DNA from 2 places in the Paenibacillus sp. FA6 genome. Region 2 is predicted to be linked to the other one. Evidence: predicted binding sites of a transcription regulator. Region 2 holds the regulator's gene; the other holds the start of a gene.

Region 1 (4,222 bases), 220 kb from region 2:
GGAGGTTAGAGTGACGAACAATGCTTCGCGCATGAAGGTAGTGAAGGTGAGGCTAGAATAGATGCAGAAAGTACATTTAATTAGCAGTAAAAGTAGGGAAAGAGAGAATTAGTTGTACAAAGGACAGTTAAAAATGGCGATAACGCTGAAAAGTGGAGTTTCCAGTAATTTAGATGTACTCCATGCAACTAAAGTTAGCTTTAGAGGGATTGGGTTGAATTCAGTTGTACTTATTACACCTAATAGTGAATGGTGGAGGCGGAAGGTGACTATTGGTGATGGTGTTGGTGTCGCAGCTCATACCTGCTAGCGATACAATGTATCACTGGCATCGTAAATGTAAACTTCTTCACTATATGAACTCTTTCACCAAGTACGCCGAAAGGCAATTTTCTTAATAGTAACTAGAGAAATAAAGTTGAAAATAGGCTGAGTATATTATTAAACATCCAAATTGAATGTTTTAAAAAAGTGATGAATGTGGTAAAATGAAATATACTAACTAATCGAAAGCTTTTTAATGATATGATCATGTCATTTAATTAAAATATAAGAAAGTATAAGTTTTACTTGATACTCTATTTCTTATATTTCGGCAGAGACGGATATCAAAGTATACTTACAAAGAGGTGAAGAGTTCATGGAAATTAATCAAATAGTGATGTGTCCACGATTTGAAACAGCTTTCTCTTTTTTGGGCAAGCGTTGGAATGGATTAATCATTCAAGGACTGATGAATGGACCCAAAAGATTTAAAGATATTTCTAATTTAATACCTTCCATGAGTGATAAGATGTTATCGGAACGGATGAAGGATTTGGAATTAGAAGGAATACTTGTTCGTCATGTATATCCGGAAACTCCGGTGCGAATAGAGTATGAACTAACGGATAAAGGCAGAGGGTTAAAGCCTGTTATGGATCAGATCCAATCATGGGCAGAGAGTTGGATCGATTAAGCGAAATGGAAATTGAGCGGAAGTATCGACTTTGAAACCTCTTTTATTTATTGAAATGAGGTTTTTTTGATTTCCCTTGTGATTACAATCACAACCCTGTTGTCCTTCTAGGTATAGCCTGAATAGGTAAGACTAGAAAAGATACCTAGGAGGAATTAATCATGTCAGTTGAAGCTCTTCTTTTCAGCGCTGATCATATCGTAAGTGATATTGTTATAAAGTTTCCAAAGGCTAGTGATTATTTCCGAGATCATAAGATTGATTTCTGTTGTGGCGGTAAGCGCCCACTTATGGATGCCGTTCAGGAAAGAGGTCTGGACATTGATCAAGTACTAGAAGAGATAAACCAATTAGCTGCTAAGCACTCAGGTCTAAACGATGATAAGGATGGAATGAAGAATTTCGTAGAAATGGACTCTCCATCTTTGATTGATTACATTGTGAGTAAACATCATGATTACTTACGTGAAGAACTTCCTGAAATATATAAGAATGTTACAAGAGTTAACAGAGTTCATGGTAATCAAGATCTACATTTGGCACAATTGCACGTTCTGTATACAAGATTGAAAGATGAATTACTTGAGCATACAGCTGATGAAGAAGAACGATTCTTCCCTCGAATGGTTGCTCTAGAACAACAATTTGAAGAGTCTGCAAGTAAAGAACTTCAAGATTCAATTGCACAATTAGAAGATGAGCATGACCAAGCTGGCGATATTCTAAAAGAGATCAGGGAAATTACGAATGATTTCACACCTCCAGCTCACGCGTGTACTACATATCGTATCACGTATGAAAGACTAGCAGAACTAGAGCGAATGACGTTTGAACATGTGCATTTGGAGAATAATATTTTATTTCCACGTTTTCAAGCTTAATGGACAGCGAAAAAGGATAGAGATTGAGACTTCAAATCTATCCTTTTTCGCTATTTCTGTTCATGTCAATCGGATTGACGTTAAAAATATACGGATATAGTTTAAATTGTGAACATACTTGTGATATAATTCACATATAATGTGAACGAAATCACAATCTATATTTTTTAAGCTGTTATACTTTATTTAATAAGGCAAGAAGAGCACAGAAGGAGGGTTTCCAAACATGCAACAACAACAAAAAGAAAAGCTATTGGTGATTGGGAATGGAATGGCAGGCATAAGTACAGTTGAACAAATTTTGAAACTTAGCGATTCATTTGATATTACGGTATTTGGTAGTGAACCACATCCTAACTATAACCGGATCATGCTATCCTACGTTCTGGAAGGTAGTAAGACGGTCGATGATATTGTTTTGAATGATTGGAACTGGTATTCAGATAATCAAATTACACTGCATACGACAACTACGGTGACACATATTGATCCGGTAGGTAAGAAAGTGACTACGGACAATGGTATGACGGAGACGTATGATAAGATCATCATCGCGACAGGATCAAATCCTTTTATATTACCGATTCCTGGGAGTGATAAAGAAGGCGTTATCGGCTTTAGGGATATTAATGACTGTAACCAGATGATGGATGCTGCTCAGAAGTATAAAAAGGCTGCTGTCATCGGGGGTGGACTTTTAGGTTTGGAGGCGGCAAAAGGGCTAGTGAATCTAGGGATGGATGTAACGGTTGTCCATTTGATGGAAGATATTATGGAACGCCAATTAGATCGTAGTGCCTCTTCAATGTTGCAGGCAGAATTGGAACGTCAAGGGATAAAATTTGCTATGGGTAAACAAACCTCAGAGCTAATTGGGGAAGAGCGAGTAAGTGGGTTGCGTTTCAGTGACGGTAGTATATTGGATGCTGACCTTGTTGTGATGGCGGTAGGTATTAAACCGAACATAGCACTTGCCAAAGCTAGTAATATGGAAGTGGGACGAGGGATTGTTGTAGATGACTATATGCGTACTTCATTGGAAGATGTGTATTCCGTCGGCGAGTGTACGGAACATCGGGGAGTATGTTATGGGCTCGTAGCTCCATTATTTGAACAAGGACATGTATTGGCTAAGCATATATGCGGAGTTGCCACATCTCCTTATGAAGGTTCTATTGTGGCAACGAAGCTGAAAATCTCTGGTGTCGACGTATTCTCAGCAGGTGAGTTTGTTGAAGGACCGGAACATATCGTGATTTCTACTAAAGATGAGTGGAAAAGAACCTATAAGAAAATTCTTCTACGTGACAATGTCATTATCGGCGCTGTGCTGTTCGGGGATGTAACAGAGTCTGCAAATTTACAAAAATTGATTAAGCAACAATCTGAAATGACGGATGATATATATAGTACGATCATGGGAACTGGATGTAGCGGTGGTGGCGCTAATAAGCAATCATCGATAGAGACGATGGCAGACGATGAAATTGTTTGCGGATGTAATGGCGTTACTAAGAAGGCGATTGTCGATGTGATTACAGATCAAGGGCTAACAACGGTAGATGAAATTAAAGCTTGTACGGGCGCAACCCGTTCATGTGGAGGATGTAAGCCGGTTGTTGAGCAAATTCTACAGTATGTTCTAGGGGATGGATTCAAGACAGCGGCTAAAGAAGGCATTTGTGGTTGTACTGCACTCGATAGGGATGAAATAGTAGCAGAGATTACGGTTAAGGGATTATCTACAACTCGTGAGGTCATGAATGTACTTGGTTGGAGTAATCAAGAGGGATGCTCTAAGTGCCGTCCAGCAATCAATTACTATTTGAACATGTTAAATCCTGAGACTCATGAAGATGAGAAAGAATCGCGCTTTGTCAACGAACGAATGAACGCGAATATCCAAAAAGATGGAACGTATACGGTCATTCCAAGGATGTATGGAGGTGTAACAACACCAGAGGAACTTAAAAAAATAGCGGATGTTTCATTGAAATATGAGGTTAAGGTTGTTAAAGTTACCGGTGGGCAGCGGCTGGATCTGATTGGCGTCAAGAAGGAAGACTTGCCAAAAGTATGGGAAGAACTTGATATGCCTTCAGGTTATGGTTATGCCAAATCGCTACGTACGGTCAAAACATGTGTGGGTTCCCAATTCTGTAGATTTGGAACACAGGACTCTTTGTCTATGGGAGCACTGTTAGAGCGTAAATTCGAGCGCCTCGATTTACCTGCGAAATTTAAATACGCTGTGAATGGTTGTCCGCGGAACTGTGCGGAAGCTTGTACGAAGGATATCGGTATTGTTGGTAATGACGGGGGATGGGAGATCTTTATCGGAGGTAATGGAGGGATCAAGCCGCGAATTGCGGATAGCTTCTGT
Region 2 (4,222 bases):
ACAGTTGCATAAAGCGCACTTAAATTCGAACGAATCATCATAAAGCTAACTTTAGTTGCATTCATGGTATCTAGTTACTGGACAAACCCACTTTTCATCGTTTTCGCCACTTTTAACTGCCATTATTACATCTATTTCTGCTGCACCGTACTTTTCCCATCAATTAAGTGACCATACTGCAACTGTTCCTCTCACCGCGCAATCAGAGCCCATCTGAACTCGTCAGATCCCAAAACAAACAATAAAACCAGCCGAATCATCCTAAAAGAATGGCTCAGCTGGTTTATTGATTTAACGGTTTGGCAATGTAAATTGTTCGCCTATTTGTGTACCATCACTAAATCGATAGAAGCGATAATTATAATGATCCTGTTCTTTGTAAAATAGCTGCCAGACAGCAGTTCCATTGAATAAGCCAAGTTGCAAATGAGTTTCTTTCATATTTGAAAGTTCCTTTTCGATAAGAAGTATCATTTGACTTTTGGATAATCCATCCTTCAATAGTTCACTTCGAATCGCTCTAGGAGTATCATTCACTTCGTAATCACTCGTTAATGGAACCCAGACAATTATATTCTGATCGACTTGATCCTTACCTTCGATAACCCAGACGACATTGTTCCAGACCGATTTGGAGGTACGAGTAACATGAATTAATTCACTATGCTGCTTCGCTGCAGCAATAGCCATATCTTCTTGTTTCCATTGATCCTGCATAATGTATATGTAATAGCGAAAGAGTCCGAATAGCAGAACGATCACGACCGCAATACTTAACCAAATGATCTTCTTCTTGTTCATGTTCATGCTCTTGTTCTTGATATTAATCTTCTTCAACCTGAACTTCCTTTCTTCAGGAATAAGGAATAACTCACACCTTAACGGTTGAGTAAGCCCTCGAAAGCAGATTGCGCTTCATGGTGTATACGTTCTTCGTCTAGAGTAAGACAAACACCATTCTTCACAACTTGCTTACCATCAACCCATACATGTTCTACATCTTTGGCACTCGCAGAATAGATTGAGTGTGAGATGAAATCGGTATGTGGTAAGAAATGAGCCTGATCCGTATTCAGTGCGATGAAATCTGCCTTCATGCCCGGAGCCAACCTTCCTACTGTATCTAGAAACAACGACTTCGCACCATATATTGTACCCATCCGCAGTGCCTCAGCAGCCGGAATAGCTGTTGGATCACCAGAAACCCCTTTGTGAATGAGAGCAGCAAGCCGCATCTCTTCAAACATATCCAGATTGTTATTACTTGCCGGACCATCTGTTCCAAGCGATACAGGCACTCCTGCCTTCAAGAGGTCTGTTACACGCGCGATACCGCTCGCAAGCTTCAAGTTACTTCCTGGATTATGTGATACGCCAACTTGATGGGTTGCTAGTATCTCGATCTCTTCATCATTTAGGTGCACACCGTGTGCAACAATCGAAGGACGTGTAAACATGCCAAGCTTCTCTAAATGTTGAACAGGTCGAAGACCATAATCCGCTACATTCTGCGCTACTTCGCTCAACGTCTCGGACATATGTGTATGCATCGGCAGATCAAGATCATGTGCAGCTTGGACAAACTTCTCGAAGTAATCTGGAGGGCAAGTATAAGGTGCATGAGGCGACATCATCGTCGTGATTCTACCCTCTGCTTGACCGTTCCAATTTTTCGCAAAAGTGATCGCTTCCTGAAGTTTATGTTGTTGGACTTCCGCAGAACAGAATCCGATAACACCTCTAGTTAGCACGCCACGAATTCCGGATTCTTGAACCACTTTAGCTACTTGATCCATTTGATCATACATATCTAGAAAAGTCGTTGTGCCACCTTTAAGCATTTCCAACACAGATAAGGATGTTCCCCAATAGACATCTTCAGAAGTGAATTTCTCTTCCATTGGCCACATTTTTTCCTGCAACCATACTTGTAGAGACAGATCGTCGCCATAACCTCTAAGCAATGACATAGCAGCATGCCCATGTGTATTCACAAGACCTGGTAAGAATAAGAGATGACTCCCATCCACTACCGGAATGTCCTCACCAACTACCGGCATGTCTTCACCAATATACGTAATCAAGTCATCCTCTACGAGCATATAACCTTTCAATACAGGCTGTTCATTGTTCAGAACAGCAAACGTACCATTCTTAATGATCCACTTCTGCGCTTTGTCGTTCACCATCGTCTGAATCTCCCTTTCCATTAACCAAGTAATACGCAAGGCTAAGCATATCCGTAGTGAAATCAGCTGCATGAATACGAACATGCGCTGGGGCCTTTAATATCGTTGGAGCGAAATTCAATATGGCTCCAATTCCTGCTTCAATCAATTTATCAGCAACCTCCTGAGCTTCTTGCTCAGGAACTGTAATGATTCCAATTCGAATATTATACTTCTTAATCGTATCGAAGAGTTCCTCCATAGGTTGAACTTCCAATGTGTTAATATGTGTTCCAACCTTTGTTGGATATGCATCAAATACGGCGACAATCTTTAAATTCTCTTTCAGATAAGCATTATAATTGGATAATGCATGTCCTAGATTACCCGCACCTACCAGAACGACATTGATCTGTTGATCCAAATTAAGTATATGTCGTATTTTCTCTATTAAATAAGCCACGTCATAGCCAATACCTTTTCTGCCGAAATCGCCAAAGTATGCAAGATCTTTACGAATTTGTGCAGGGTTCAAATCAAGCCTTTGACCTAATTCCTGTGAGGAAACTGTAGCTACTTCCCGTCTCTGAAGTTCCGTTAGATAACGTAAATAAATGGGTAATCTGCGTACAACAGCTTCTGAAATTTTATCAGATTTCATTTTTGCTCCTCCTAATGAATAGCTAATACATTGATCAAGGACGCTGTCCGTCTTCTAGCCATTCCGAAATTCTTGAAACCATTTGATGGGTCGGCATATGTTCCATCTTGGGACCAGGTAATGAATACAGGAAATACTTCCCGTAATAAGATTCAATCACACGTGTATCATACACAATGACGATTCCCCGATCACTCGCCGTACGCACTAATCGTCCAAATCCTTGTTTGAAGCGAATAACCGCTTGAGGTACTGACAGTTTCATGAAAGGATTTTTCTTTTGTTGCTGTAAAAGTTCACTCTTCGCCTCCACAAGTGGATGATTAGGAGGTTGAAAAGGAAGTCGGACAATCGCTAAACAAGTCAATGCTTCTCCTGGGATATCTACCCCTTCCCAGAAACTGTTCGTTCCTAGAAGTACCGAGGCACTACTATCTTGGAAACGGCGGATCAACTTACTTCGGCTCCCATTGTCTACACCTTGTCCTAGTACGGCAATATCCGTTGAAGAAAGAGCTTTACTTAAAGGCTCATAGACTTGACGAAGCATGCGATAAGAAGTGAACAATACTAACATTCGACCCTGTGTAACGATAGCCGTTTCAGCCAGTGATTTGACAAGTGTTTCGACGAAGAGTGCATCACCTATACTCCCCTTCACACTTGGGAAATCACGCGGGATGATCAGCAATGCCTGATCTCGATAACGAAAAGGAGACGGCAACTGAACAGTTACTAGCTGGTCTTGATCCGAGGCTTCTTGAAGCCCCAAGTTTTCAATCATATACTGAAAAGATTTGTCGATTGACAACGTAGCGGAAGTTAGAATAATGCTTTTCTTTTTATCAAAGAATACTTCCTTTAGCTGCTGGCTTACATCTACAGGAACCGCATACATTTGTAGAGATTTACTCCGGTAGTGACCATTAGCCTCCATCCAGTATACATTTCCTGCATCGTTAAGTGATATGAAGAAATGTAAGTCTTCACGCTGGGATGCTAAATCTTTCACAAGACCACTGATGTCCGTAAGCAGACTCTCGAAATTAAAATCCTCCAGATTTTCTCTGATTTCATTTATCATTTTGTCTGAACTACGAATGACTTCGCCTAGCGTTACATAAATCTGATTCTCTATTTCTTTCAGCACTTCCCAATCCTTCGGTTTCTTGGAAGGCTGTAAGCGTAGCACGAACTGTCCCGTATCCCCTGGGGCAGCATCACTTCGCTCAGGTAACAGAGCAAATAGCATATCGCTTAGTCTATCCCAATGTTCCTTCACGTCGACTAAATCACCACTCATACGATCCGTCAATAGAGCCCAGTCGGCAGCCTTCTCATCGTTTGAAGAATGTAGCTGTTGTCGAAGAACAGGGAATTGACCATTCCTGTT

What was found. Region 2 encodes Rex, which represses fermentation and respiration genes when NADH is low (regulators of the CRP and FNR family bind a similar motif). Its sites were predicted from a motif close to TTGTGAAATATTTCACAA; they were not measured.
Region 1: nirB (nitrite reductase large subunit NirB) is a predicted target of Rex. The motif match lies at 1,958-1,975, and genes of this name have one in related genera.

What each region holds. Positions count from the first base shown of each region.
Region 1 is NZ_CP188820.1:2,700,611-2,704,832, reverse strand. Features, by position in the region: gene ACP8HI_RS12790 (hypothetical protein) at 134-310, shown strand; gene ACP8HI_RS12785 (winged helix-turn-helix transcriptional regulator) at 641-958, shown strand; gene ric (iron-sulfur cluster repair di-iron protein) at 1,120-1,839, shown strand; gene nirB (nitrite reductase large subunit NirB) at 2,066-4,222, shown strand, end outside.
Region 2 is NZ_CP188820.1:2,485,304-2,489,525, forward strand. Features, by position in the region: gene ACP8HI_RS11615 (cell wall elongation regulator TseB-like domain-containing protein) at 292-837, opposite strand; gene ACP8HI_RS11620 (amidohydrolase) at 879-2,189, opposite strand; gene ACP8HI_RS11625 (redox-sensing transcriptional repressor Rex) at 2,155-2,829, opposite strand; gene dinG (ATP-dependent DNA helicase DinG) at 2,864-4,222, opposite strand, start outside.